DNA from 3 places in the Streptomyces sp. NPDC060002 genome. Region 2 is predicted to be linked to each of the others. Evidence: riboswitches for the same ligand, from Rfam matches in the RefSeq annotation. Region 2 holds a riboswitch; each other region holds the start of a gene.
What was found. Region 2 has a riboswitch for thiamine pyrophosphate ahead of thiO (glycine oxidase ThiO). Riboswitches for the same ligand answer to the same signal wherever they lie in the genome.

Region 1 (9,814 bases), on a different contig from region 2:
CGGTCGTCGGCGGCCCCGCTCGTGGCGTTCCTCGATCGCACCGACAAGCTGGTTCCGTTGGGCCAGGAGGGTGCTCTAGCCGATTTCGACGCGCATTTGGACGAGGCGCTGGACCGGATCCTGGCGGAGGAGCAGAGCGCCGGCTGACGTGAGGGTGAAGCGAGTGGTGGCGGAACGCTTCGCCACGTTCGGTGTTGTGCAGGAACGCTTCTTCAGCTGGTGGCGCAGGCGCTGGACGACCTACTGGGAAGAGTGAGGCGTGCGCCCGAGCGGGTCGGTGTTGTCGGCACTCGGGCGCCCTCCCGCCTCAGCGCTTGCGCCGCCTGCCCCGGCCTCCCCGGGCCTGGGTGCTGCCCGCGGCCGTCGCCACCGCCGGAACCGCAGGAGTCGCTTCCGGAGCCGTCACGGGCGCCTTTCCAGGGCCTGGCCGGTCGGCGGAGACCACCAGGGCCGCCAGGACCGTCGTGACGGGCACGGAGGCGACCAGGCCGATCGAACCCACCAGCGTGCGCACGATCTCCTCGGCGACCAGTTCGCTGTTGGCGACGGAGCCCACGCTGCTCTGCGCGATCGAGAAGAGCAGCAACAGCGGCAGCGCGGCACCGGCGTAGGCGAGGACGAGCGTGTTGACCACGGACGCGATGTGGTCGCGGCCGATGCGGATGCCGGCCCGGTACAGGCCGCGCCAGCCCATCGCGGGGTTGGCCTCGTGCAGTTCCCAGACCGCAGAGGTCTGAGTGACCGTCACATCGTCGAGGACGCCGAGCGAGCCGATGATGATCCCGGCCAGCAGCAGACCGCTCATGTCGATCGACGGGTACAGACCATGGATCAGACCGGTGTTGTCGTCCGTGTTGCCGGTCAGCGCGGCCCAGTCGATGAACACCGAGCCCAGGATGCCGATCAGCAGCAGGGAGATCAGCGTGCCGAGCACCGCGACGGAGGTGCGGGCCGATAGCCCGTGACAGAGATACAGCGCGATCAGCATGATGGCGCTCGATCCCACCACCGCCACGACCAGCGGGTTCGACCCCTGGAGGATCGCGGGCAGGACGAAGAAGTTCAGCACCATGAAACTGATGGCCAGCGCGACCAGCGCCATGACGCCCCGCAGCCGCCCGACGACCACGACGGCGACCGCGAAGATGATGGCCAGGACCGCCATGGGGATGCGGCGGTTCACGTCGGTGACCGAGTACTGCAGGTCCTTCGGCGCGGAGGGCTCGTAGGCGACCACGACCTTCTCGCCCTGCTCCAACTGCCGTGACTGGTCCGGCTGGACGATCTCGGTGAACGTACGGCCCTTGTCGTCGCCGGTGTCCACCCGGATCGTGGCCCGCTTGCAGGCGCCGCTCGCCTGCTGCTGCGCGGTGGAGCCCTCGGCCGTGGAGGTGTCGCCGGTAGGGGTGTCGCCCGAGGCGTTCACCGACGCGCAGCTCACGCTCACGACCTCGGTGACCGTGGCCTGTTGGGTCTGCCGGTCGAAGCCGACCCCGGTGCGTTCGTGCGCCGGGGCTCCACCGGGCCACAGCACCACGAGCCCTACCAGCACCGCGACCCCGAACGGGATGATGATGGCCGCGATGACCTTGCGCAGGTGTTGGGAGACGGGGGCGGCCGGGCCGTGACTGTGGCTGTGCGAATGCCCGTGCCCGCCGTCGGAACCGGAACCGTGCCCGCCGTCGGAACCGGAACCGGAGCCGTGCCCATCTCCCGGGAGATGGCCCGGGAGATGGCCGTGCCCGCCGTCGTGGCCCGTGATGGGACCGTTCCCGGGGCCGCCACCATGACCACTGTCGTGGCTCTGCCCATGACCGTGTTCGCGGTCGAAGCCGTATCTGTCACCAGCACCAGCACCATGGTCAGGACCAGAACCATGGTCAGGACCAGGACCAGGACCAGGACCAGGACCAGGACCAGGACCAGGACCAGGACCAGGGCCATGCTCAGGACCAGGACCAGGACCAGGACGAGGGCCCGGGCCAGGACGAGGACCGGAACCATGGCCGGGGCCGTACCCCTGACCGGGCGCGGGTCCGGCCCCGTACTCGTGGCTGTTTCCGTATCCCTGGTCGTTCCCGAACTCCCGGTCGCTCTCGGACCCTTGCCCGTTCCCGTATCCCTGCCCGCTCTGGTATCCCCGGCCGGGCCCGGGCCCGGGCCCATGACCGTTTCCGTAACCGCGGCCGTTTCCCGGCCTCGGCAGGGCCCCTGCCCCTGCCCCTGCCCCTGCCCCTGGCTCTACCCCTGGCTCTGGCCTTGGCCCGGGGCCTCCACCGGAGCCGGATCCTTGACCGCCGGGAGTCCCGACGCGCCTCAGCCCGCCGAGCCCGCCGGCGTATCCCGGACCGCGGCCGGGGCTACGCGGCTGATCGTGACCATCACTGAAGTCGCGGTCGCCTCCGGGGCCGCCGCCAGAACCGCTGCCGCCGCCAGAACCGCTGCCGCTGCCAGCACCGCTGCCGGAGCCATCGCCGGGGCCGCTGCCGGAGCCATCGCCGGGGCCGCTGCCGGCGCCCGGTCGGCGGGGCGGCTCGGGCGGCGGATACGGGGGCTGGTGTGTCGTGGTCACCGACCGATCATCGCAAGAACGACACGGGCCCTCTGTTCACCGCGCCAGAATTGACGCTAGCGTGGAGACAACCTTTGCACACGCGGGAGCTCGGAGCACCGGGCTGAGAGGGCGCTGACCTCCGTCTTCGCGATGTTTCACGTGGAACGTCTCTCGAATCGAGTGATGTTTCACATGAAACGTCGGCAGGCGGTAGCCGCTGCGTCGACCGCCGAACCTGTTACCGGGTAATGCCGGCGTAGGGAGTAGGTCTCATGACCAACAAGGACGCACGCACGCCTGCCTTCACGCATAACGCGACCGGCGAAAGCACGGTCGACGTCAACGACTCGGAGGCCGGGAAGTCCATCGGCTGGCACAAGGGGTACGTCGAGGGCGCCCGCCCCGATCTCCGGGTGCCAGTTCGTCAGGTGCACCTCACCAACGGGCAGTCGGTCACCCTGTACGACACCTCCGGCCCGTACACCGATCCGCTCGTAGAGACCGACGTCCGCAGGGGTCTGTCGCCGTTGCGCGAGAACTGGATCATCGCCCGGGGCGACACGGAGGAGTACGCGGGCCGTCCGGTCCGCCCCGAGGACGACGGCGTCAAGCACACCTCACCGCGCGGCGGTCTGCGCAACCTCGACGCGGTCTTCCCCGGCCGGCCGCGCCTGCCGCGCCGCGGCCGGGACGGCGAGGCGGTCACCCAGCTCGCGTATGCGCGCCGGGGGGAGATCACACCCGAGATGGAGTTCGCGGCCATCCGGGAGAAGGTTTCTCCCGAGGTGGTGCGTGAGGAGATCGCGGCGGGCCGCGCCGTGCTGCCGGCCAATGTCAACCACCCGGAGATCGAGCCGATGATCATCGGCAAGCGGTTCCTGGTGAAGGTCAACGCCAACATCGGCAACTCGGCGGTGACGTCCTCCATCGAGGAGGAGGTCGAGAAGATGACCTGGGCGACCCGTTGGGGCGCCGACACGGTCATGGACCTTTCGACCGGCCGTAACATCCACACCACCCGCGAGTGGGTTCTGCGCAACTCCCCCGTCCCCATCGGCACGGTGCCGCTGTACCAGGCGTTGGAGAAGGTCGACGGCCGCGCCGAGGAACTGACCTGGGAGATCTACAAGGACACCGTCATCGAGCAGGCCGAGCAGGGCGTGGACTACATGACGGTCCACGCCGGCGTCCGCCTCGCGTACGTCCCGCTCACTGCCAACCGCAAGACCGGCATCGTGTCGCGCGGCGGCTCGATCATGGCGGCCTGGTGCCTCGCGCACCACAAGGAGTCGTTCCTCTACGAGAACTTCGAGGAACTCTGCGAGGTCCTCGCCGCCTACGACGTCACGTACTCGCTGGGAGACGGTCTGCGGCCGGGTTCCATCGCGGACGCCAACGACGCGGCGCAGTTCGCGGAGTTGAGGACACTCGGGGAACTCAACCGGATCGCGAAGCGTTTCCATGTTCAGACGATGATCGAAGGCCCGGGCCATGTCCCGATGCACAAGATCAAAGAGAACATCGACCTTCAGCAGGAGATCTGCGATGAAGCTCCGTTCTATACGCTCGGCCCGCTGACGACGGACGTCGCGCCGGCGTACGACCACATCACCTCCGGTATCGGTGCCGCGATGATCGCCTGGTGGGGCACGGCCATGCTCTGCTATGTCACGCCCAAGGAACATCTGGGCCTGCCCAACCGGGACGACGTCAAGACGGGCGTCATCACCTACAAGATCGCCGCCCACGCGGCCGACCTCGCCAAGGGGCACCCCGGCGCGCAGGAATGGGACGACGCGCTGTCCGACGCCCGCTTCGAGTTCCGCTGGGAGGACCAGTTCAACCTCGCCCTCGATCCGGACACCGCACGGGAGTTCCACGACGAGACACTCCCCGCGGAGCCGGCGAAGACGGCGCACTTCTGCTCGATGTGCGGGCCGAAGTTCTGCTCGATGAAGATCAGTCAGAGCATCAACGAGCGCTTCGGCGCCGGGGCGGCAGACGGGGCTTCGGCGGAGGAGATCGCCGAGGGCATGTTGGAGAAGTCGAAGGAGTTCGCGGCCGGCGGGAACCGCGTGTACCTGCCGCTGGCCGACTGACGTCCCTGGATCGGCGCTGTCCCCCGAGATCCGACGCCGGGGGACAGCGCCATGAGCGGTCGTCACCGACGGAGACGACTTTGTGGCATCCGTAGTGCAGCCGGGAATGGATGCCGAGGTGGATGCGGCCTGCTGGCTCGACGACGACCGACAGGAGGAGACCATCGCGTTCGTTCGGTTGCCTCAGGGCGTCGGCTCGGCAGACTGGGCTTCATGACAGCGCGATCCCTGAGCAAGGGTGCCAATCTTCCGGTCGACGTGCCGGACGTACGGGTCGAACTCAGCTGGGCCGAGGGGGCCGGTGGGCCGGACATCGATGCCTCGGCGCTGCTGCTGGCGGAGGACGGACGGGTACGTGACGACGGGGACTTCGTCTTCTACAACCAGCCGCTGCACACGTCCGGCGCCGTGCGGCACGTCGGCAAACGGAGCGAATCCGGTGTCATGACCGACACCGTCCAGGTGGACCTCCGCTCGCTGGAGGGCGCCATCACGCGGGTGGTGCTGTGCGCGTCGGCCGACGGCGGCACCTTCGGCCAGGTGACCGGCCTGACGTTGAGACTGCTCGGCGGGGACGGGCGCTCCGAGGTGGCCCGCTTCGAGATGCAGGCGGACACGGAGACGGCGTTCATCGCCGGTGAGCTGTATCTGCGCGAGGGGCGCTGGAAGTTCCGGGCGGTCGGCCAGGGGTACGCCTCCGGGCTGGCGGGGGTGGCCACGGACTTCGGGATCACGGTCGACGACGAGCCTGAGCAGGCGGTCGCTCCGCCGAACCGCCCACCGAATCGCCCGCCGGTCGCTCCGCCGAACCGCCCACCGAATCGCCCGCCGGTCGCTCCGCCGAACCGCCCACCGAATCGCCCGCCGGTCGCTCCGCCGAACCGCCCGCCGGTCACCCCACCTGCGGTTACCCCCCGGGCCACCACCCCACCTGCCCTCACCTCGCCCGCGCTCACCCCACCGACCAGCACCCCGCCGACCACCACCTCACCGTCCGGTCCCCGTCTGACCAAGGGGGAGGAACTGCTTCCCGTCGACATGCGTAAGCGGCTGTCGCTGCGCAAGGAGCAGGTGGCCGTCAGTCTGAGCAAGCGGGGGGCGGTGGGGATCAGCGCGCGGATCGTGCTCGTCCTCGATGCCTCCGGGTCCATGGCGTTCCTGTACTCACGGGGTGTGGTGGCGGACGTTGTGGAGCGGATGGCGGCGGTGGCGGCGCAGCTCGACGACGACGGCGAGATGCAGGCTTGGACCTTCGCCAGCGATGCCGCCCGCCTTCCCGACCTGCGGTTGGGCGAGCTACCCGAGTGGCTGCGGCTGCATGTGCGGGTGGGTGAGATCAGTCTGTTCCGGCGCGGGAAGAAGCCTCGCAAGGGGATGGAACCGGGGCAGGTCGACATGCGCTCGGTCGGCATCCAGAACGAGGAACAGAAGGCGGTTGCCCAGGTCAGGTCGTATGTCCGGGAGAATCCGGCAGCCGCCCCGACCTTGGTGCTGTTCTTCTCCGACGGAGGGGTCTACCGCGACGCGGCGATCGAGCGGGAGCTGCGGGCGGCGGTCGAGGAGCCGATCTTCTGGCAGTTCGTGGGGCTCGGCCGGTCCAACTACGGGGTCCTGGAGCGGTTCGACACGCTGCCCGGACGCCGCGTCGACAACGTGGGGTTCTTCTCCGTGGACGACATCAGCACCGTCCCGGACCAGGAGCTCTACGACCGGCTGCTGTCCGAGTTCCCGAGCTGGATCACCGCGGCCGGCCGGGCAGGCATCCTCTGACCCGGTTGGGCCGGACGTACGACTCCGGGCTGCCCACCCCCGTGACTCCGTCCGGCACGGCGCACCACTGAGCACCGCAGGGCAGCACTGATCCGCAGGCCGGCTCTCCACCGGAGCCGCCCGGCGCCCGGCGTACGGCTTGCGCTCCCCTCGGCGGGGTCGGCGGGGGCGCAAGCCGAGTGCCTATTCCGGCTGGTGCTCCGGGCCGCCGAAGTCCGGGCTGGTGTAGTCCGGGCTGCTGAAGCTCGGGCGCGGGCCCGTCGAACGCCCGTCGTCCGGGCTGCTGAAGCCAGGGCGGTCGTAGCCGATCTTCGGGAGGCGGCCGGTGGGGGCAGGCCGGGCCGGCTCGGTGTGCAGGGCGGCCGCCGTGCCGGGGCTGGCGAGGGCCTTCTGGAGGAACGGCAGGATGCCGCGTTCCAGCAGGGCTTCTCGCCAGGCTTCCCTGGCCTGGTCGACCTCCTCGCTCAGTTCGCCGTACGGCCCGGCCTCCAGGGAGGGCCGGTTGCGCAGGGCGGTGAGCAGCAGCGCGACGGTGGCGACGAGGATCGCGGCCACGGCCACCGCCCCGAACGTCCAGCCGGCGGCGACCATGGTCCGGGCGAACGCCTGCTCGGGGTCGAGTGCCCTGAGGAGGTAGCCGACGAGCAGGAATATCACCGCGGCGGTCCCGGCGAGGACGGGGGTGAGGACGGCGGCGACGGCACCCGCCCCGGCGGCTTCGGCGGCCTGGGCCGCCTCCCCCATGGTGGTGGCGAGCCCCATCGCGGCCGCGCCCGGCTCCGCGGAGCCGGTCTCGGACGTGGACGACGGGGTGGCCGGCGCGGGGTGGCGCAGCTCCTCGCGGACCTTCACGTAGTGCTGGTACTCGGCCGCCGCGGCCACCGTGATGAGTGCGGAGGCGTTGAGCGCCATGGTGCGCAGTTGTTCGGGGTTGAGCCGCTGTCCGACTGCGGCCAGTTCCGGGTGGTGTGGGGCGGAGCGCAGCGCCTCGTCGAGGATCCGCTCGTACTCCTGGCGGTCCTCGCTGTTCAGGTGCTGCGGAACGCTGTTCATCTGCATCCCCCGATGCTCCGTAGGGCTTGGGGCTCGCATGCCAACGAGCCGTCGGGCAGAAACGGAGGGGAGCCTGCTACGGATAACCCGATGGTAGAGCGGTGACGGCATGGGGTGACAGGGGGTTTGCCGAAATTGGCCTCTGGCCTGCGGTGTCGCCGACGGATCCACAGTGGGGTACTTCTGCCCCGGGAGTGGACCCGGGAACCGCCCCGGGAACGCTCAGATTTCCAGGGGCAGTTGCTGGACCAGCAGTTTTCCGGCCATCGTCACGCCGCCGTCCATCGCGATGGCCAGCCCGTCCGCGTAGACGTGCGGTCCCTCGACGTGCGGACCGCCGTTGTCCTCGCCGTCCTCGGAGCCGACTTCGCCCAGCAGATAGGGAATCGGGCTGTGGCCGTGAACGATGCGGGTGCCGCCGTACGTATCGAGCAGGGAGCGTACGGCGTCGGCGCCGCCCTCGTCGCGGAAGGAGAAGCGCTTGGTGAACTTGCGGAACAGGTCCCACACCTCGTCCGCGTCGTTGCGCGTGATCGTCTCGCGGACGGTGTCGTTGACCGCTTCGATCGAGTCGCCGTAGTCGAGGTAGGCGGTGGTGTCGGAGTGGACGAGCAGGTGGCCGTCGACCTCCTCGACCGCGTCGAGGCGGGCCATCCACTGCAGGTGGTGGTCCTGGAGACGGTCCATGTCGTACTTCTGGCCGCCGTTGAGCAGCCAGGCCGCCTGGAAGGTGGCGGTGCCCGCGCCGGAGTTGACGGGCGTGTCGCCGAAGCGCTTGGCGCCGAGCAGCAGCAGTTCGTGGTTGCCCATGAGGGCCTTGCAGTACCCGCCGGCCGCGGCGGCCTCGGCGGACAGCCGCATGACGAGGTCGATGACGCCGATGCCGTCCGGGCCGCGGTCGGTGAAGTCACCGAGGAACCACAGCCGGGCCGTGCCCGCGCACCAGTTGGCGGCGGAGTCGACCAGGCCCTTCTCCTGGAGTGCGGCCACCAGTTCGTCGAGGTAGCCGTGGACGTCGCCGACGACGAACAGCGGTCCCGGACCGGTCGCGGGCAGCGGGGCCTGCACGGCCTCCGGGTCCACGGCCACCTGGAGGGTGTCGCCGCGCCGACTGATGACGGGCAGGTCGCGCTGGGTCGGCGTGTAGCCGTCCGGGTGCTCCAGCGGCTCCTCGAGCGGCGGCGCGGCATTGCCCGGGTCTGTGCCGGGGTCGTACGGACCGGTCTCATGGACGTACGCGGGCACCCGGAAGTCGCGCAACGTCGCCGTCCGCTCCACCTCGGGTCCCTGACCGGCCCCCTGAGTCATCAGACCCCTCCACCATCGCGCCGCATCTGCACCCTTCGGGCTGCCTGGTCGCAGCGGCCCGCGGTGCCGTGCGTCCATCATAGGAATGCGGATCGTGCCGTGTGATGACCCAGGGGTGGTGAATCGGAGCAAGACTCCAGTTCATCGCGGCTTTCGCCCCGATTGGGCCGGGCTTCGGCAGCCCGCCCTCACCCGGCGCGTACCTTGCCCGCACCCGCACCTCACCCTCGCGGGCTGCTCCGTCGGACGGACCGGGGGACGGCATCGGCCGGGCAGGGGCGATTTCGGCGGCCGGCGCAAGGCCGATCGGACGGCTGTGGCCGAAGCGACGTCCGATGTCTCCGGCACTGCCGTAAACCGCCCGTACGTGCCTCCCGCCAACTTTCGTTGACGCGATCCGCCCGATCCGCCCCGGACTGCCCGGCCCCCCCGGCCCGTCCGACCTCCCCCGGCCCTCCCGCCCAAGCCACCGCGAACGGACCTCACCGCCCCACAGCCCCCATCGGCCCCCCGAACCACCGCCCCCCGAACAAGCCGCCGCTCCCCACGGAACCGAGCCTTGGTGTCGGTCGTGGGGAGCGGCGGCGGGCTACTTCTCCTCCGGCGCCCGGGGTGGGCTGACCGTGGTCCGAGGGGGGCGTCGCTGCGAAGAGGTGCGTACGAACAGTTCGGTCGGTATGACCTGCTCGACCGGGCGGTCCGTCTCGTCGCCCTCGATAGCGTCGATCAGGAGTTGCACCACCGCCGTGCCGATGCGGCGCGGCTTCAGTGAGAGGGTCGTGACGGGCGGCTCGGTGTTGGCGTACACCGTGGACTCGCTGCAGCACACGATCAGCAGGTCCTCGGGGACCCGCAGCCCGTAGCGGCGGGCCGCGGCGAGCAGGTCGGTTCCGTTGGGGTCGAACAGGCCGTAGACGGCGTCCGGGCGGTCGGGGCGGGCCAGTAGCCGGTCGGCGGCGACCGCGCCCGCGCAAGGGTCGTGTGCGGGGTAGGCCTCGTAGACCGGGTCCTGGCCGACCCGCTCGCACCA
Region 2 (9,814 bases):
GGGAGCTGCGTGACCCCCGGCTCACCGCGCTGCTCGAGGGCCACGCGCTCGCGTACGGCCTGGACCCGCGGGTCACCCCGGCGAGCGCGGCCGTGCTGCCGTACATGGAGCACGCCTTCGGCACCTGGTACGTGCGCGGGGGGATGCGGGAGCTGGCCCGCGCGCTCTACGAGCGGTGTCTGGCCCGCCGGGTGGAGTTCGTCTTCGGCGCCGAGGTCACCCGGGTCCTGGAGAAGGGCGGCCGGGCGGTGGGCGTGGAACTCGCCGGGGGCACCGACCAGGCTTTCGGCTCTGGGGGAGGTGCGGTGCGGGAGGCGGACTTCGTGGTCGCTCCCGGCAGCGTCGGCGGTCTGCCCGCCCGCGCGGACGGCGAGGTCGCCCCCCAGCAGGGCCTGCCGAGCCGGCTGACCGTACTGCTCGCGCTGCGCGGCGCCCGGCCGGAGGGGACCGCGCACCGGACGGTGGTGCACACGGTGGACCGTGACGGCGAGTTGGAGAGCCTCTTCGGTACGGCGCCGTCGGTGCCCGCGCGGCCGACGGTGACGGTTCTGCGGCCCGGCGACCCGGCCCTGGTCCCGGACGGCGACCATGAGGCGGTCACGCTCGGTGCGGTGGTCCCCGCGGGGGCGGAGATGCGCGAGGAGCACGTGGACGCGCTGGTCGCGGTCGCCGAACGAGCCGTCCCCGGTCTGCGCGACCGCGTCCTGTGGCGCGAGGTGCGCACCCCCGCCGACATCGCGCGGGAGACCGGTGCGGCGGGCGGGGCGGTCCCGGCGCCGGCGCTGGCCGCGGCCGGGGGGCGGCTGCTGCATCCCGCCAACTCCACGGCTCTGCAAGGTCTGTTCACCGTCGGCGGCTGGTCGCATCCGGGCGGCGGACTGCCGCACGCGGGGATGTCGGGCGCGCTGGTGTCCGGGCTGATCGTGGAGGGCCCGCAGTTCCGGGGCTCACAGTGAGCGCTTGGGGCTCCCGGCGCCTCCGGCAGGAGGCGTGCCCGGGGAGACGCGGCCGTCAGAACCGATACTGCTCGTCGTAGCCGGTGCCCTGGCCGTGCCCCTGCTGCTGCCCGTCGCCCTGGTACGGGTACTGCTGCTGCTCGGGCGGGAGTTCGCCGCCCAGCGGGTCGTCGGTGCTGCGCTGCTGCGGGACCCAGACGCCGCCCGCCGGGGTCTCCCCGTAGCCGCCGGCGCCGTACTGCTCCTGACCGTAGCCCTGCTGTCCGTACTGCTGCTGGCCGTAGTCGGCGTCGTAGGAGCCGCCGCCGTAGGTCTGGGTGCCGATGTACGGGTCGGAGTAGGCGGCGTACTGCTGCTCGCCGTTGGCGTCGTACCCGTACTGCTGCTGGTGGTAGCCGGAGTACGTGTCGTACCCGTAGTTCTGGTCCGCGCCCTGGGCGGCCGTCGCGTACTGGTCCTGGGGCTGGCCCTGCGACTGGCCCTGGCCGGTCGCGGCCGCGTACGCGGTGTCGCTGTACACGCCGTAGGAGCCGGTGTCGTCGGGCAGGGGCTGCGGCTCGTACACAGATGTGGTCTCGGCGGCCGAGGGGTCGGCGGTGCGGGCCGCGGGTGTGAAGACGTCGTCGCGGTCGTAGTCGTCGTCACCGTAGGCGCTCTTGTCGCCGAAGGCGTTCGTGTCCTGGCCGAACGCGACGTCGTCGGTGCCGTACTGCGGGTCGGAGCCGAACCCGGCCTCGCCCGCCTCGAGGCCGGAGACCTCGAGCGTCGGGTCCTTGCGCTCGGCCTTGCCGCGGCGGCGCTTGGGAACGGCCGCGCCCTCACCGTCCGTGTCCGCGTCCCCGCGACGGAAGGCCCAGCCCTCGGCGAAGCCGCGCCGGAACGACAGGGTGACGTAGGTCTGGCCGACCGCGAAGGCGGCCGCGCCCAGCGCGATGACGACGACCGACGGGATCAGGACGCCGAGGACGACGCCGAGGAAGCCCACGAAGGCAAGCAGCCGCCAGCGCAGCCGCGCCTTGTACTGCAGCAGCACCTCGCCGAGCAGCCACAGCGCGACGATGCCGAACGCGATGTAGAGGACCGTCCAGCCCATGTACGCCCCTCTCCCCAATGGCCGCTACGCAGTGTGTCGTATGTGGATGCGACCGGTCTAGGCCTGCGGCGGATGGTGCAGGCCCAGGTTCTCGTAGATTTCCAGCGTCGCCGTGGAGTTGTTGAGCGTGATGAAGTGCAGTCCGGGCACTCCCTCGGCCAGCAGCCGTGCGCAGAACTCCGTGGCGAAGTCGATGCCAATGGAGCGTACAGCGGCCGGATCGTCTTTGGCTGTGAGGATCCGCTCTTTCAGGACGGCCGGGAAGTGGGCGTTGCTGAGCCTGGGCAGGCTCTCCAGCATCTTCACACTCGTCACGGGCAGGACCTCGGGGATGACCGGAGTCACACAGCCGGCCGCCGCGACCCGGTCGCGCAGCCGCAGATAGGACTCGGGCTCGAAGAACATCTGCGTGATGGCGTAGTCGGCGCCGGCCCGGCACTTGTCGACGAAGTGCGCGACGTCCGTGTCCCAGTCGCCGGAGCGCGGGTGCATCTCGGGGAAGGCGGCGACACCCACGCAGAAGTCGCCCGACTCCTTGATGAGCTGGACGAGTTCGGCGGCGTACGTCAGCCCCTTGGGGTGCGGCACCCACGCGCCCATGGGGTCGCCGGGCGGGTCTCCGCGCACGGCGAGCATGTTGCGGATCCCGGCGTCGGCGTACTGGCCGATGATGTTGCGCAGCTCGGCGACGGAGTGGTCCACGGCGGTGAGGTGCGCGACCGGCGTGAGGGTGGTGTCGACGACGATCTGCTGGGTCTCCCTGACCGTCGTCGCCCGGGTGGAGCCGCCGGCACCGTACGTCACCGAGACGAAGTCGGGGGCGACCGCCTCGACCCTGCGCAGCGCGTTCCACAGGCTCCGCTCACCCTTGGGCGTCTTCGGCGCGTAGAACTCGAACGAGTACGTCGTCTTGCCGGTCGCCAGGATGTCGCGCACGGTGCGCGCGCGGTCCGTCCTGGTGGATGCGGTTCCTAGGGCCATACCCGCAGGTTAGCCAGGGGCGGGCGGTCCCCCAACCGGATGCGGGAAATTTGCCCGGATTGTCGACTTGTTGTCCATCCCTTGGACGTCACGCCTCGCGCAGCCGCTCGGCGAACTCCGCCGCCGCGGCACCCGGGTCGTCCGCGTCCGTGATGGCCCGGACGACGACGACCCGGCGGGCGCCCGCCGCCAGCACCTCGTCCAGGTTGCCGAGGTCGATGCCGCCGATGGCGAACCACGGGCGGTCGGTGCCCAGGGCGGCCGTGTGCCGGACCAGGTCGAGGCCGGGGGCGGGCCGGCCGGGCTTGGTGGGGGTGGGCCAGCACGGGCCGGTGCAGAAGTAGTCGACCCCCTCCTGGACCGCGGCGGCCCCGGCTTCCGCCTCCGTGTGCGTGGAGCGGCCGATGAGGACGTCCTCGCCGAGGATGGCGCGGGCCGCGGGGACCGGCAGGTCTCCCTGGCCGAGATGGAGCACGCCGGCGGCGGCCGCGTGCGCGACGTCCGCGCGGTCGTTGACCGCGAGCAGCCTGCCGTGCCGGGCGCAGGCGTCCGCGAACACCTCGAGGTACTCCAGCTCCTCGGCCGCCTCCATGCCCTTGTCGCGCAACTGGACGATGTCGACGCCGCCCGCGAGGACCGCGTCCAGGAACTCCGGGAGATCGCCCTGGCGGGTACGGGCGTCCGTGCAGAGGTACAGCAGGGCGCCGGCCAGGCCGGTGCGGGCGGTGTCGGGCATGCGAAGGTCCCCCCGGGGCGGTGGCGTACGGGAGCGAGCGCCCCCGTACGCCGGATGTGTCGGTTCGAATACGCGGTTCAGACGGCGAGCGCCTGGGCGCGGCGCTTCACCTCCGTGCCGCGATTCTCACTCAGGGCCTGCGCGGGCGTGCCGGGCAGGCTCGGGTCGGGGGTGAAGAGCCACTCGATCATCTCTTCGTCCTTGAAGCCGTCGTCCCGCAGCAGGGTCAGGGTCCCGACCAGGCCCTTCACCACCTTGTCCTCGTCGATGAAGGCGGCGGGGATGTGCAGCGCACGGTTCTCTCCCCGGCGTACGGCGATGAGCTGGCCGTCCTTGATCAGCTGTCGGACGCGGATCACGTCGACATCGAGCATCTCCGCGATGTCCGGCACGGTGAGCCAGGCGGGGACGAGGGCATCGGTCTTTGCGTCAATCTCGGTCACGGGAACAAGCCTGCCATCTGCCGCTGACAGTCGGAAGCCGGGCCGGTCCGACCAGGCACTCAGGTCGCGGCCGTCGCCGCCTTCATCGGCCTCGCCGGGTCCGCGAGGAGCCGCGGATTCATGGTCGTGCCCGCCAGGATCAGCCGCCTGCCCTGGGCGAGGTCGCGCGCCCGGCCCACGGCCAGCAGGGCGACCAGCCGGTCCTCGCGCAGCCAGCACACCGACCAGGCCGGGCCCGACGGGTCGCCGCGCCACAGGACGCGGTCGGCGTCGGCGTGGTGCCCGGCGTACTGGACGAAGCGGCCGAACTGCTCGGACCAGAAGTACGGGACGGGGTCGTAGACGGCCAGGGGTTCGTCGGTGGCGGCGCCGACGATGTTCGCGGCGACCGTGCGCGGCCCCTGGAGGGCGTTGTCCCAGTGGTGGACCAGGAGCCGCTCGCCGTACCGCCCCGAAGGGAAGGAGGCGCAGTCGCCGACCGCGTACACATCGGCCACGGAGGTCCGCAGCTGGGCGTCGGCCACGACCTCTCGGTGGGCGCCCAGCGCGACGCCGGAGCCGGCCAGCCAGGCGGTGGCGGGGCGGGCGCCGATGCCCACCACGACCGCGCCCGCGGGCAGCCGGGAGCCGTCGTCCAGGACGACCGCGCCGGGCTCGACGCGCTCCACGCGCGCGTGGGTGCGCAGATCGATGCCGCTGTCGGCGTACCAGGCGGCCATCGGGGCGGCGACCTCGGCGGGCAGGGCCCCGGCCAGCGGCCGGTCGGCGGCCTCGACGACGGTGACCGCGCAGCCGGCCTCCCGCGCGGCCGTGGCGAACTCGGCGCCGATCCAGCCGGCGCCGACGACCACGACGTCGTGCTGCCGGGTGAGCACGGGCCGCAGCCGTTCGGCGTCGTCCAGGGTGCGCAGCAGATGCACGCCGGGCACGCCCTCGGCGCCGGGCAGCCGAATCGGTTCGGCGCCGGTGGCGAGGACGAGGACGTCGTACGGGACAGGCCCGGCCTCGGTGTCCAGCTCGTGGTCGGCGGGACGCAGACCGCTGACCTCGCGGCCGAGCACCAGCTCGATGCCGAGGCCCTCGAAGTCGACGTCGAAGGCCGAGCCCTCGGCGTTGCCGAGCAGGACGGCCTTGGACAGCGGGGGCCGGTCGTAGGGTTGGTGGGGCTCCGCGCCGATCAGCGTCACCGTGCCGTCGAAGCCCTGCTCCCGCAGCGCTACGGCGGTCTGCACCCCGGCCATGCCCGCGCCGACGACCACCACGCGCCGCCCGGCCGGGCCGCCTTCTTCCTGCCTCTGCTCGCTCACCTGATCACCTTAGGCGGCTGACGAATCGTCAGTCAGTGGTCGTGCGCCGTGACCTGCTCCACAACGCTGGTGCCGCTGCCCTCCTGCGACTCCCACGCCCAGGTCTCCTCGAGCCGCACCCGTCCGTCCGCGAGCTCCACGACCGTCGAGACGCAGTGCCCCGAGGACGTCGTCCCGTCGTGCTTGAGCTGTACGTACCGGAAGTCGAGGCGGTCCCCTTCGCGGGTACCCACCAGATGCCCGCGTACGACGTCACCGCCCGTGTACTCCGCCCAGATCTCGCCGCCGCGCTCGTGGTAGGCGAAGCGGGTGCGGGTGCCGACCTGGCCCGGGGCCTGGTCGGCGACGGGCGCGAGGACGAGGCCGTCCAACGAGCGGGCCATGACGAAGGCTCCCTTACAGACGCGCCGGACCACGGGCTAGGGTGGCCAACCTAGAGCACACGCGGGAGTCCGGACGCACCGGGCTGAGAGGGAGGCTGGCGGCCTCCGACCGTCGAACCTGATCCGGGTCATGCCGGCGAAGGGAGGGGCTGGACGCCCATGTCGTCTCCACGTACGTCAGACGTCCTCGTCATCGGGGGCGGGATCATCGGCCTTGTCACGGCCTGGCGGGCCGCGCAGCGCGGCTTCACCACGGCGGTGGTCGACCCGGCGCCGGGCGGCGGGGCCGCCCAGGTGGCGGCCGGGATGCTGGCCGCCGTCACGGAACTGCACCACGGCGAGCAGACCCTGCTCGGCCTCAACCTGGCCTCAGCCCGCCGCTATCCGGACTTCGCGGCCGAGCTGACGGAGCTGACCGGGCATGACCTCGGCTACCGGCGCTGCGGCACGCTCGCGGTGGCGCTGGACTCCGACGACCGTGCCCATCTGCGCGAACTGCACGCCCTTCAGCGGCAGTCGGGGCTGGAGTCGGAGTGGCTGTCCGGGCGCGAGTGCCGCCGTCTGGAGCCGCTGCTGGCGCCCGGGGTGCGGGGCGGGCTGCGGGTGGACGGCGACCACCAGATCGACCCGCGGCGGCTGACCGGGGCACTGGTGGCCGTGTGCGAGCGGGCCGGGGTGGCCTTCCACCGCGTGCGTGCCGAGCGGCTGTCCGTCGTGGGCGAGCGCGCCCGGGGGGTCGTCACGGGGGACGGCACGGCCCTGGAGGCGGGGCAGGTGGTGCTCGCCGGCGGCAGTCTGAGCGGACGGCTCGCGGGGGTGCCGCAGGACGTGCTGCCTCCCGTGCGGCCGGTGAAGGGCCAGGTACTGCGGCTGACCGTACCGCCGCGGTACGCGCCGTTCCTGAGCCGGACCGTGCGGGCCGTGGTGCGCGGCAGCCAGGTCTACCTGGTCCCCAGGGAGAACGGCGAGCTGGTCGTGGGCGCGACCAGTGAGGAGCTGGGCTGGGACACGACGGTGACGGCGGGGGGCGTGTACGAGTTGCTGCGCGACGCCCATGAGCTGGTGCCGGGGATCACCGAACTGCCGCTCACGGAGACGCGCGCGGGACTGCGGCCCGGGTCCCCGGACAACGCGCCGTTGCTCGGGCCGACGGAGCTGGCGGGGTTGCTGCTGGCCACCGGGCACTACCGCAACGGCGTGCTGCTGACGCCGGTGACGGGTGACGCGATGGCGCATGCCCTGGCCACCGGGGAGCTCCCGGACGAGGCCCGTCCCTTCACGCCCCGGCGCTTCGCCGCCGCCGCACGCTCGGAGCAGCCCGCATGAACGCCCAGGAAAACGCACGCAGGAACGCGCCCGTGAACGTCTCGGTGAACGGGGAGCGGCGGGAGTTCGCTGCCGGTACCGCTCTCGACAGCGTCGTACGGTCCCTGACGCCGGCGCCCTCCGGGGTGGCCGCCGCGCTCAACGAGACCGTCGTCCCGCGCGCGCAGTGGCCGTCCACGGCGCTGCGCGACGGTGACCGGGTTGAAGTCCTCACCGCGGTCCAGGGGGGCTGAGCCATGGCCGACGATCCCTTCGTCCTCGGAGGCAGGTCCTTCTCGTCCCGTCTGATCATGGGTACGGGGGGTGCGCCCAGCCTGGAGGTGCTGGAACGGGCTCTGGTCGCGTCCGGGACCGAACTGACGACGGTCGCGATGCGCCGGGTGGACCCCTCGGTGCACGGCTCCGTGCTGTCGGTGCTGGAGCGGCTCGGCATCCGGGTGCTGCCGAACACGGCGGGGTGCTTCACCGCCGGGGAGGCCGTGCTGACGGCTCGGCTGGCGCGGGAGGCACTGGGCACCGACCTGATCAAGCTGGAGGTCATCGCCGACGAGCGCACGCTGCTGCCGGACCCGGTCGAGCTGCTGGAGGCGGCGGAGACGCTGGTGGACGACGGGTTCACGGTGCTGCCGTACACGAACGACGATCCGGTGCTGGCCAGGAAGCTGGAGGACGTGGGGTGCGCGGCGGTGATGCCGCTGGGCTCTCCGATCGGCTCCGGCCTGGGCATCCGCAACCCGCACAACTTCCAGCTGATCGTCGAGCACGCGCGCGTGCCGGTGATTCTGGACGCGGGGGCGGGCACCGCGTCGGACGTGGCGCTGGCGATGGAGCTGGGGTGTGCGGGGGTGATGCTGGCGTCGGCGGTGACGCGGGCGCGGGATCCCGAGCGGATGGCGTCGGCCATGCGGGCCGGCGTCGAGGCGGGAAGGCTGGCCAGGCTGGCCGGACGGATCCCGCCCCGTTACTTCGCGGAGGCGTCCTCGCCCGTGGAGGGCCGGGCCGTGCTGGACCCCGAGCGCCCCGCTTTCTGACCGCCGCCCCGCTACCCTCCGGTCTGCGGATACGGGAGTCGCGGACCCCGTGGGTTGCGTCACAGGTCGGCTCCAGTAGCGCTGCGATCGCGGTGGAACCGGCGGAGGTGTCAGCGGCGGCTCGTAGACTCACCTGCGTGGACACGACCCTTCAGGACCCTCTGGTCGGGCAGCTGCTCGACGGCCGGTATCGCGTAGAGGCGCGGATCGCGGTCGGCGGGATGGCCACGGTCTACCGGGCCGTGGACACCCGCCTGGACCGCGTGCTCGCGCTCAAGGTGATGCACCCGGCGCTCGCCGCCGACGGGGCGTTCGTCGAGCGGTTCATCCGGGAGGCGAAGTCCGTCGCCCGGCTCGCCCACCCGAATGTCGTTCAGGTGTTCGACCAGGGTGCCGACGGGTCGTACGTCTATCTCGCCATGGAGTACATCGCCGGGTGCACGCTGCGTGATGTGCTGCGGGAGCGCGGGGCGCTCCAGCCGCGGGCGGCGCTCGACATCCTGGAGCCCGTGCTGGCCGCGCTCGGCGCCGCGCACCGGGCCGGGTTCGTGCACCGGGACATGAAGCCCGAGAACGTGCTCATAGGGGACGACGGGCGGGTCAAGGTCGCGGATTTCGGACTGGTGCGGTCCGTCGACACCGTGACCAGCACCACGGGAGCCGTGCTCGGCACCGTCGCCTATCTCGCTCCCGAACAGATCGAGCAGCCCGGTGCCGCCGACCCCCGCGTCGACGTGTACGCGTGCGGGGTGGTGCTCTACGAGATGCTCACCGGTGAGAAACCTCACGACGGCGACTCCCCCGCGATCGTGCTCTACAAGCACCTCCACGAGGACGTTCCGCCGCCGTCCGCCCTCGTTCCCGGGCTGCCGTTCGAGCTGGACGAGCTCGTGGCGTCGGCCACCGCCCGCACCCCCGACGTCCGGCCTTACGACGCCGTCGCGCTGCTCGGGCGGGTACGGGAGGCACGCGCTCCGCTCAGCGTGGACCAGCTGGACGCGCTGCCGCCGCAGGCCGTCTCCGCGGAGCACGACAACGCCGACGACCGCACGAGCGTGATCCCGCGCTCGCTCACCGTGCCCCGTCCGCTGCCCGTCAACGACGACGACCCCGCCGACGGCGAGGACCCGCTCAACCGCACCTCGCGCTTCCAGAGCGGGCCGCCCCTGCCGCCCCGGCGCCGCTCCGCGCGGCCCCGGCGCGGGGTGGTCGCGCTCATCGCCGCCGTCCTGCTGGTGTTCGGCGTGGGCGCCGGTGTCTGGTACATCAACTCCGGCCAGTTCACCAAGGTCCCCGCGGTGCTGACGCAGAAGGAGGCGGAGGCCAGGACCCGGCTGGAGGCCGCCGGCCTCGAGGTCGGCAAGGTGCGGCACCAGCACAGCGACACCGTGAAGCGCGGCACCGTCATGGACACCGACCCCGACCCGGGCGCCCGGATCCGCAAGCACGACTCCGTGACGCTCACCGTCTCCGACGGCCCGGAGATCGTGAAGGTGCCGGATGTGTCGGGCTCCCGGCTGGACAAGGCCGAGGAACTGCTGAAGACGGACGGCCTGGA
Region 3 (9,814 bases), on a different contig from region 2:
GAACTACACCGCCGCTGACGTCAAGAAGCTCCGTGAGCTCACCGGCGCCGGCATGATGGACTGCAAGAAGGCGCTGGACGAGGCCGAGGGCAGCGTCGACAAGGCCGTCGAGGCGCTCCGGATCAAGGGCCAGAAGGGCGTCGCCAAGCGTGAGGGCCGCTCCGCCGAGAACGGCGCCGTGGTCTCGATCATCGCCGACGACAACTCCTCCGGCGTCCTCGTCGAGCTGAAGTGCGAGACGGACTTCGTCGCCAAGGGTGACAAGTTCCAGGCCGTCGCCAACGCGATCGCCGAGCACGTCGTCAAGACCTCCCCGGCCGACCTCGAGGCGCTGCTCGCGTCCGAGATCGAGGCCGGCAAGACCGTCCAGGCGTTCGTGGACGAGGCCAACGCCAACCTCGGCGAGAAGATCGTGCTGGACCGCTTCGCGCAGTTCGCCGACGGCTTCGTGACCGCGTACATGCACCGCACGATGCCCGACCTGCCCCCGCAGATCGGTGTTCTCGTCGAGCTGGACAAGCCGAACGCCGACGTCGCCAAGGGCATCGCCCAGCACATCGCCGCCTTCGCGCCGAAGTACCTCTCCAAGGAGGACGTGCCGGCCGACGTCGTCGAGTCCGAGCGTCGCGTCGCCGAGGAGACCACCCGCGCCGAGGGCAAGCCCGAGGCCGCCCTGCCGAAGATCGTCGAGGGTCGCCTCAACGGCTTCTTCAAGGACGCCACGCTGCTCGGCCAGCCGTACGCGCTGGACAACAAGAAGTCCGTCCAGAAGATCCTGGACGAGGCCGGTGTCACCCTGAAGCGCTTCACGCGCATCAAGGTCGGCATCTGAGTCCGTGCCGCGATCGACGCGTCGGCCCGATAGGGTCGGACGCAGTCGTCCGGTACGCCGTCACGCGCGTGCGTGACGGACGACAGCAGATCTGACGAGGAGGCCATTGCCGCGCACGGGTTGGAACACCCCACCGGCAATGGCCTTCTTCGCATGTGCACCACGTGAAAGAGGCGGGATCTCCCATGACCACCAAGGCCCAGAAGAGCGACGACGGCAAACTACGCGGCCGGTTCATGCTGAAGCTGTCCGGGGAGGCATTCTCCGGTGGCGGGGGCCTGGGCGTGGACCCCGACGTGGTGCACAAGATCGCCCGTGAGATCGCCGCCGTCGTCCGTGACGGCGCCGAGATCGCGGTCGTGATCGGTGGCGGCAACTTCTTCCGCGGCGCAGAACTCCAGCAGCGCGGCATGGACCGCGCCCGCTCGGACTACATGGGCATGCTCGGCACGGTCATGAACTGCCTCGCCCTCCAGGACTTCCTGGAGAAGGAGGGCATCGACAGCCGCGTGCAGACCGCCATCACCATGGGCCAGGTCGCCGAGCCGTACATTCCGCTGCGCGCCGTGCGGCACCTGGAGAAGGGCCGTGTGGTCATCTTCGGCGCCGGGATGGGCATGCCGTACTTCTCCACCGACACCACCGCCGCCCAGCGCGCCCTGGAGATCGACGCCGAGGCGCTGCTGATGGGCAAGAACGGCGTGGACGGCGTCTACGACTCCGACCCGAAGACCAACCCGGCGGCCGTCAAGTTCGACGCCCTCGGCTACGGCGAGGTCATCACCCGCGATCTGAAGGTCGCCGACATGACCGCGATCACGCTGTGCCGCGACAACAAGCTCCCGATCCTCGTCTTCGAGCTTCTGACCGAGGGCAATATCGCTCGCGCCGTCAAGGGTGAGAAGATCGGCACGCTCGTGGGTGAGCAAGGCAGCCGGGCCTGACCGGTGGAACCCCGGTTTCGTACGACAACACCTGACCGGGGACGGACCCTGGTCGGGGGATGGACAATGTCCTGCCGGTCGGGAACCGTGCAGGAAGAAGACGCGACGCAGCCGGCCCGCCTCCGCAAGGAACCGCAGCCGGGCCTACTCAAGACACGCAGGAGCAAGTGGTGATCGAAGAGACCCTCCTCGAGGCCGAGGAGAAGATGGAGAAGGCCGTCGTGGTCGCCAAGGAGGACTTCGCCGCGATCCGCACCGGCCGTGCGCACCCGGCGATGTTCAACAAGATCGTTGCCGACTACTACGGCGCACCGACGCCGATCAACCAGCTGGCTTCGTTCTCCGTGCCGGAGCCGCGCATGGCGGTCGTGACCCCGTTCGACAAGACCGCGCTGCGCAACATCGAGCAGGCGATCCGCGACTCCGACCTGGGCGTCAACCCGAGCAACGACGGCAACATCATCCGAGTGGTGTTCCCCGAGCTGACCGAGGAGCGCCGCCGCGACTACATCAAGGTCGCCAAGGGCAAGGGCGAGGACGCCAAGGTGTCGATCCGCGCCGTCCGCCGCAAGGCCAAGGACGCGATCGACAAGCTGATCAAGGACGGCGAGGTCGGCGAGGACGAGGGCCGCCGTGCGGAGAAGGAGCTCGACGACACCACCGCGAAGTACGTCGCCCAGGTGGACGAGCTCCTGAAGCACAAGGAAGCGGAGCTGCTCGAGGTCTGATGAACGACTCTTCCTGGGGCTCACCGCCACACGCCGGGTCGCGGGCCGGGTACTGGGGGCCCGTCGACCAGGGGCCTGTCCAGGGGGCCGCCCCGGCGGGTCCCGCGTACGATGCGCCTGAGGCGCAGCAGACTCGCCCCATGCCCATCGTCCCCGAGCACGGCGGAGACCAGGATGAGGGCCGGGGGGCCGCTCGGCCGGGCGGCCCCCTGTTCCCGGACCGGCCGTACGGCACCCAGCCGTACGGCGACGCCGCCCACGGCCACGACACACCGTCGGCACAGCCCCACGCGGCGGTGCCGCAGAATCCGGAGCCCATGCCCGACGCCTCTCACCCGGCGCCCGCACCGCAGAAGAAGAGTGCGGGCCGAGACCTGGGCGCGGCCATAGGCGTCGGGGTCGGGCTCGGCGTAGTGATCGTCGCTTCGCTGTTCGTCGTCAAAGCCGTGTTCATCGGCGTGATAGCGGTGGCCGTCGTCGTCGGCCTGTGGGAGCTGACCAGCAGGCTGCAGGAGCGCAAGGGCATCAAGGCGCCGCTCGTGCCGCTCGCGGTCGGCGGCGCGGCGATGGTCGTCGCCGGATACGTCCGGGGTCCCGAGGGCGCCTGGGTCGCCATGGCCCTCACCGCGCTCGCGGTGCTGGTCTGGCGGATGACCGAACCGCCCGAGGGCTACCTCAAGGACGTCACCGCAGGTGTCTTCGCGGCCTTCTACGTTCCGTTCCTGGCCACGTTCGTCGCCCTGATGCTCACCGCCGACGACGGAGCGTTCCGTGTCATGACGTTCCTGGTCCTGACGGTCGTCAGCGACACGGGCGCGTACGCCGTCGGCTGGCGCTTCGGCAAGACCAAGCTCGCGCCGCGTATCAGCCCGGGCAAGACCCGCGAGGGCCTGCTCGGCGCGGTGTCGTTCGCGATGGTCGCCGGCGCGCTGCTGATGCAGTTCGTGATCGACGACGGCACCTGGTGGCAGGGCCTGCTGCTCGGCCTCGCCGTCGCGGCCAGCGCCACGCTCGGCGACCTCGGCGAGTCCATGATCAAGCGGGACCTGGGCATCAAGGACATGGGCACGCTGCTCCCGGGCCACGGGGGCATCATGGACCGGCTGGACTCGCTGCTGCCCACGGCTCCCGTGGTGTGGCTGTTGCTCGTACTGTTCGTGGGCTCCGGCTGACCCACCGGTACAACCGGCTCGTGCGGGCCCCTTTCCTGTGCTTCGTGCGTCAGGCGAGGGGCCCGTTGCCATGTTCGGTCTACGGCGACGGCGACGGCGGTGTCGGCTTCGGTGTCGGCTTCGGTGTCGGTGTCGGTGTCGGTGTCCGCGTTGGCTCCCGCGACTGCCCGTTCTGTGCCGGCGGTGGCTGATCGCCCGGCTCGTACCCGATGCGGCACCGTTGACGGCCGACGCATGATGGCCGTCATGGAGAGCACGCCCGAGAAGATCAAGGTCTGGTTCCGGTTCGTTCCTCGCGAGGGCTGGCTCCCGCAGGACACCGAGGGTCTGTGGGCGACGAAGCTCAGTGCCGATACGGCCCGCGTGCAGAACGTCCCCTTCCTCCAGGACGGGGTCGCCGAGGGCGACGTCGTGCGGTTCCGGACCGACTCCGAGGGGCTCCACTGGGCCGTCGGCCGGGTCAGCGCCTCCGGCGCCTGCACGATCCGGGTGCTGCCGGTCCGTACCGGCCCGCTGGGGCCGAGCCCTCAGGCGGTCCACCAGCGCTTCTCCGGGTTCGCGCTCGGCGGTGAGGTCTTCAGCGACGACTTTCCCATGGTGGCGTTGACCGCTCCGGCCGACGCGGACTTCGCCGGGATCAAGGCACTTCTGGCCCACGGGCAGGAGGAGGGCTGGTGGCACTACGAAGTCGGCTGCGGCACCGACGAGTGGTGGAGCGCCTGACCCCCACGAGTGCGCGGTTCTCCGCGCCCGACCGGCAGCGATCACGCTGCCTGGCTCGCCGCCTGGGCCATGCCATTCGATCTGCGACACTGGAAGGGTTATGCCGAAGCCCGGAGAACTCACTTTCGTCGCCCCCCGCGGAGCCAAGAAGCCGCCGCGGCATCTCGCCGACCTCTCGCCCGCCGAGCGGAAGGAGGTCGTGGCGGAGATCGGGGAGAAGCCGTTCCGTGCCAAGCAGCTGTCGCAGCACTACTTCGTGCGCTACGCGCACGACCCGGCGGAGTGGACGGACATCCCCGCCGGTGCGCGCGAGAAGCTGCGTGAGGCGCTGCTGCCGGACCTGATGACGGTCGTCCGGCATCTGTCGACGGACCAGGGGAACACCCGTAAGACCCTCTGGCGGCTGTTCGACGGCACGCTCGTGGAGTCCGTGCTGATGCGCTACCCGGACCGGGTGACGATGTGCATCAGCTCGCAGGCCGGGTGTGGGATGAACTGCCCGTTCTGTGCGACCGGACAGGCGGGTCTTGACCGCAATCTGTCCACCGCCGAGATCGTGCATCAGATCGTCGACGGGATGCGGGCGCTGCGGGACGGGGAGGTGCCCGGGGGTCCTGCCAGGCTCTCCAACATCGTCTTCATGGGGATGGGCGAGCCTCTCGCCAACTACAAGCGGGTCGTGGGATCCATCCGCGCGCTCACCGACCCGGCTCCGGACGGGCTGGGGCTCTCGCAGCGCGGCATCACCGTGTCGACGGTCGGGCTGGTGCCTGCCATCCACCGGTTCTCCGACGAGGGCTTCAAGTGCCGGCTCGCGATCTCGCTGCACGCGCCGGACGACGAGCTGCGCGACACCCTCGTCCCCGTGAACACGCGGTGGAAGGTGCGCGAGGTGCTGGACGCCGGGTTCGAGTACACCGAGCGGTCCGGGCGCCGGCTGTCCATCGAGTACGCGCTGATCCGCGACATCAACGACCAGGCCTGGCGTGGTGACCGGCTCGGGCGGCTGCTGCGCGGCAAGCCCGTGCACGTCAACCTCATCCCGCTCAACCCGACCCCGGGTTCGAAGTGGACGGCCTCCCGGCCCGAGGACGAGAAGGCGTTCGTCGAGGCGATCGCCGCGCACGGGGTGCCCGTCACGGTCCGGGACACCCGTGGCCAGGAGATCGACGGGGCGTGCGGTCAGCTCGCGGCCACCGAGCGGTAGTCTGACCCCGATATCAGCTATCGGGTATCAGTACATCCGTATCAGTACATCTTCATATTCCGACAGGGGAGCGCCACAGCGCTGAGAGTGCGGGAGAGTCCGCAGACCCTCTGAACCTTGCCCAGGTCATTCTGGGTAGGAAGTTCGGTCATCACTCAAGCTGTTGCGCCCTGCCCGGGCGCCGGCGGAACCCTCCGCCGGCGTCCGGGCAGGGCCGCGTCTCTTCCTGGTCAACCCCAGGAGGAATCCAGTGCACACCAGGACGTTCGTGGCCGCGGCCGTCGGCCTCGGCCTCGTCACCCTGTCCGCCTGCGGATCGTCGGACGACGACGGTTCGACGGCGGGCTCCAGGACCGTCACCCTCGTCAGCCACGACTCGTGGGCCGTCTCCAAGAGCGTGCTCGCGGACTTCGAGAAGCAGTCCGGCTACCAGGTGAAGGTCCTCAAGGACGGCGACGCCGGTCAGGCCGTCAACAAGGCCGTTCTCACCAAGGACAACCCGCAGGGCGACGTCTTCTTCGGCGTCGACAACACGCTCCTGTCGCGGGCCCTCGACAACGGGCTGTTCCAGTCGTACGAGGCGAAGGGCTCCGACCAGGTCCTGCCCGCGTACCGGACCGACCGGGGCAAGCACCGGGTCACGCCCGTCGACACCGGCGACATCTGCGTCAACTACGACAAGGCGTACTTCAGCGAGCACAAGCTGACCCCGCCCGCCTCCTTCGACGACCTGCTGAAGCCCGCGTACAAGAACCTGCTGGTCACCGAGAACGCCGCCACCTCCTCGCCCGGTCTCGGTTTCCTGCTGGGCACGGCCGCGAAGTACGGCGGTGGGGGCACCTCCCGGTCGAGCGAAGCCGAGAGTGGGGGCGGCTGGGCGGACTACTGGAAGAAGCTCAAGGCCAACGGCGTGAAGGTCGTCGACGGCTGGGAGCAGGCCTACAACGAGGAGTTCTCCGGGTCCGCGGGCGGCAGGAAGGCGGGAGCCGACCGGCCGCTCGTCGTCTCGTACGCCTCCTCGCCGCCCGCCGAGGTGATCTACGGCGACCCGAAGCCGACCACCGCCCCGACCGGCGTCTCCACCGGCACCTGCTTCCGTCAGGTCGAGTACGCGGGTCTGCTGAGCAACGCCGCCAACCCCGAGGGCGGCAAGGCGCTCCTCGACTTCCTGCTCACCGCGGAGTTCCAGCAGGACATGCCGCTCAACATGTTCGTCTACCCGGTCCGGAAGGGGGCCGAGGTCCCGGCGGAGTTCACGGAGTTCGGGCCGCAGGCGAAGGACCCCGAGACCCTGGACCCGGCGAAGATCGCCGACAACCGTGACGACTGGGTCAAGTCATGGACCTCGCTCGTACTGAAGTGACCGGGCGCGAAGGCCGCGCGGGGAACGCGGCGCGGCTCGGGCTCATGGCCGTGCCCGTCGCGTTCTTCGCGGTCTTCTTCGCCTACCCGGTCGCCGCGATCGTCTCCCGGGGACTCGGCGCCGACGGAGGCCTGCGCTTCGGGCGGCTGTGGGACGTGCTCGCACAGTCCGACATCCGGCATGTCCTGTGGTTCACCACCTGGCAGGCGCTGGCCTCCACCGCGCTCACGCTCCTGGTCGCGCTGCCCGCCGCGTACGTCTTCGCCCGCCTGGAGTTCCCGGGCAAGCAGGTGCTGCGCGCCGTCGTCACCGTCCCGTTCGTGCTGCCGACGGTCGTCGTCGGCACGGCGTTCCTGGCGCTCGTCGGGCGCGGCGGACTGCTCGACGACCTGTGGGGCGTACGGCTGGACACCACGGTGTGGGCGATCCTGCTGGCGCACGTCTTCTTCAACTACGCGGTCGTCGTCCGCACGGTGGGCGGGCTGTGGTCGCAGCTCGACCCCCGGCAGGAGGAGGCGGCGCGGATGCTCGGCGCGTCCCGGCTCACGGCGTGGCGCACGGTCACCCTGCCCGCCCTGGGGCCCGCCGTCGCCGCTGCCGCGCTGATGGTCTTCCTCTTCACCTTCACCTCCTTCGGCGTGGTGCAGATCCTCGGCGGTCCCACCTTCTCCACCCTCGAGGTGGAGATCTACCGGCAGACCTCCGAGATCTTCGACCTGTCCACGGCCGCCGTCCTCACGATCGTCCAGTTCATGGCCGTCGGCGCGATCCTCGCCGTGCACGCCCGGGCCGTACGGCGGCGGGAGACCGCGTTGCGGCTGGTGGACGCGTCGGTGACGGCGCGGCGGCCGCGCGGCGCCGGGCAGTGGGCGCTGCTGGCCGGGGTCCTCGGCACGGTCGCCGTCCTGCTGGTGCTGCCGCTGGCGGTGCTGGCGCAGCGCTCGCTCGACGCGCCCGACTTCGCCTACTACCGGGCGCTGACCAGCGACGACGGCAATGTCTTCCTGGTCCCGCCGATCGAGGCGGTCGGCAACTCGCTGCAGTACGCCGCGACCGCGACCGCGATTGCCGTGGTCGTCGGCGGGCTCGCCGCGGCCGCGCTCACCCGACGGGACGCCGGCCGGCTGGTCCGCGGCTTCGACGCGCTGCTGATGCTGCCGCTGGGAGTCTCCGCGGTGACCGTCGGCTTCGGGTTCCTGATCGCGCTCGACGAGCCCCCGCTGGACCTGCGCGGTACGTGGATCCTCGTGCCGCTCGCGCAGGCGCTGGTCGGCGTCCCCTTCGTCGTACGGACCATGCTGCCGGTGCTGCGGGCGGTGGACCAGCGGCTGCGTGAGGCGGCGGCCGTGCTCGGGGCCTCGCCGTGGCGGGTGTGGCGGGAGGTCGACCTGCCGATGGTGTGGCGGGCGCTGCTCGTCGCGGCCGGGTTCGCCTTCGCGGTGTCGCTGGGGGAGTTCGGGGCGACGGTGTTCATCGCGCGGCCCGACAACCCGACGCTGCCGGTCGCCGTCGCGCGGTTGCTGGGGCGGGCCGGCGAGCTCAACTACGGGCAGGCGATGGCCCTTTCGACGATTCTGATGGTGGTGTGCGTGGTGGCGCTGCTGGTGCTGGAGCGACTGCGGACCGACCGGACGGGGGAGTTGTAGATGCTGCTAAAACTGGAGCGCGCCACCGTGCGGTTCGGTGAGCGGCCCGTGCTCGACGCCGTCGATCTCGCGGTCGCCGAGCACGAGGTGGTGTGTGTGCTGGGGCCGAGCGGCAGCGGCAAGTCGACGCTGTTGCGGGCGGTGGCCGGGCTCCAGCCACTGGACGCAGGGCGGGTGCTGCTCGACGGGCGCGACCAGGCGGGGGTGGCCGCGCACAAGCGGGAGCTCGGGCTGATGTTCCAGGACCATCAGCTGTTCCCGCAGCGGGACGTGGGCGGCAACGTGGCCTTCGGGCTGCGGATGCGCGGCATGTCCAGGGCCCGGCAGGGCGAGCGGGTGGCGGAGCTGCTCGAACTCGTCGGACTTCCGGGCGCCGCGGGCCGTGCCGTGGCCGCGCTCTCCGGTGGGGAGCAGCAGCGGGTGGCGCTGGCCCGGGCCCTCGCGCCACGTCCTCGGCTGCTGATGCTCGACGAGCCGCTCGGCCAGCTCGACCGGTCGCTGCGGGAGCGCCTGGTCGTCGAACTCCGGGAGTTGTTCGGCCGGTTGGGGACGACCGTGCTCGCGGTCACCCACGACCAGGGCGAGGCGTTCGCGCTCGCCGACCGGGTCGTGGTGATGCGGGACGGGCGGATCGCCCAGTCCGGGACGCCCCTCGAGGTGTGGCAGCGGCCGGCGGACGCGTTCGTGGCGCGATTCCTCGGCTTCGACAACGTGGTGCAGGCGACCGTCACGGAGGAGGCCGCGGTCACGCCGTGGGGCAAGGTGCCGGTGCCGGCCGGGTCGGGGCAGGGGGCGCGCATGCTGCTGGTCCGGCCCGCCGGTGTGCGCCTGGTGGGTGCGGACGAGGGACTGCGCTGCACGGTCGCCGCCCGTACCTTCCGTGGCACCCATGTCGCCGTGCGCCTACAGCCGGAGGGCGCGCCGAGACTGGAGGCGGCGTGCACGCTGCGGGACGCGCCGGAGGTCGGGAGCGTGGTGGGAGTGTCCTTCGACGCGACCGAGACGGTCGTACTGGACTGACCACCGACGGCGGGCGAAGTCCAACCGAGGGCACGGGACATGCGGATGGCCCGCCCCGGAGAGAGGGGCGGGCCACACTTGTGCGTCCGGCGGGCCGGTCGGTCGTGCGGGTCAGCGCTGGCTGGACCCGCGGCGCCGCATACCGAAGAACACCGCGCCACCGCCGACGGCGACCAGGA

Region 1: it holds a riboswitch for thiamine pyrophosphate, as region 2 does, so the genes downstream of both, thiC (phosphomethylpyrimidine synthase ThiC) here and thiO (glycine oxidase ThiO) in region 2, are expected to answer to the same signal.
Region 3: it holds a riboswitch for thiamine pyrophosphate, as region 2 does, so the genes downstream of both, ACFWBD_RS11325 (thiamine ABC transporter substrate binding subunit) here and thiO (glycine oxidase ThiO) in region 2, are expected to answer to the same signal.

The regions. Positions count from the first base shown of each region.
Region 1 is NZ_JBHWUW010000005.1:169,932-179,745, reverse strand. Features, by position in the region: gene ACFWBD_RS07530 (SsgA family sporulation/cell division regulator) at 1-147, shown strand, start outside; gene ACFWBD_RS07525 (YibE/F family protein) at 308-1,762, opposite strand; TPP riboswitch at 2,645-2,834, shown strand; gene thiC (phosphomethylpyrimidine synthase ThiC) at 2,827-4,653, shown strand; gene ACFWBD_RS07515 (VWA domain-containing protein) at 4,867-6,423, shown strand; gene ACFWBD_RS07510 (hypothetical protein) at 6,607-7,482, opposite strand; gene ACFWBD_RS07505 (metallophosphoesterase) at 7,699-8,784, opposite strand; gene ACFWBD_RS07500 (LacI family DNA-binding transcriptional regulator) at 9,374-9,814, opposite strand, start outside.
Region 2 is NZ_JBHWUW010000090.1:3,222-13,035, reverse strand. Features, by position in the region: gene ACFWBD_RS39580 (phytoene desaturase family protein) at 1-956, shown strand, start outside; gene ACFWBD_RS39575 (hypothetical protein) at 1,012-2,049, opposite strand; gene metF (methylenetetrahydrofolate reductase [NAD(P)H]) at 2,107-3,030, opposite strand; gene thiE (thiamine phosphate synthase) at 3,119-3,766, opposite strand; gene ACFWBD_RS39560 (Rv2175c family DNA-binding protein) at 3,844-4,209, opposite strand; gene ACFWBD_RS39555 (NAD(P)/FAD-dependent oxidoreductase) at 4,269-5,471, opposite strand; gene ACFWBD_RS39550 (hypothetical protein) at 5,549-5,899, opposite strand; TPP riboswitch at 5,951-6,061, shown strand; gene thiO (glycine oxidase ThiO) at 6,059-7,225, shown strand; gene thiS (sulfur carrier protein ThiS) at 7,258-7,458, shown strand; gene ACFWBD_RS39535 (thiazole synthase) at 7,462-8,256, shown strand; gene pknB (Stk1 family PASTA domain-containing Ser/Thr kinase) at 8,394-9,814, shown strand, end outside.
Region 3 is NZ_JBHWUW010000009.1:63,523-73,336, reverse strand. Features, by position in the region: gene tsf (translation elongation factor Ts) at 1-832, shown strand, start outside; gene pyrH (UMP kinase) at 1,018-1,776, shown strand; gene frr (ribosome recycling factor) at 1,947-2,504, shown strand; gene ACFWBD_RS11340 (phosphatidate cytidylyltransferase) at 2,504-3,676, shown strand; gene ACFWBD_RS11335 (DUF4265 domain-containing protein) at 3,911-4,399, shown strand; gene rlmN (23S rRNA (adenine(2503)-C(2))-methyltransferase RlmN) at 4,500-5,606, shown strand; TPP riboswitch at 5,661-5,766, shown strand; gene ACFWBD_RS11325 (thiamine ABC transporter substrate binding subunit) at 5,857-6,969, shown strand; gene ACFWBD_RS11320 (ABC transporter permease) at 6,945-8,615, shown strand; gene ACFWBD_RS11315 (ABC transporter ATP-binding protein) at 8,616-9,635, shown strand; gene ACFWBD_RS11310 (LAETG motif-containing sortase-dependent surface protein) at 9,747-9,814, opposite strand, start outside.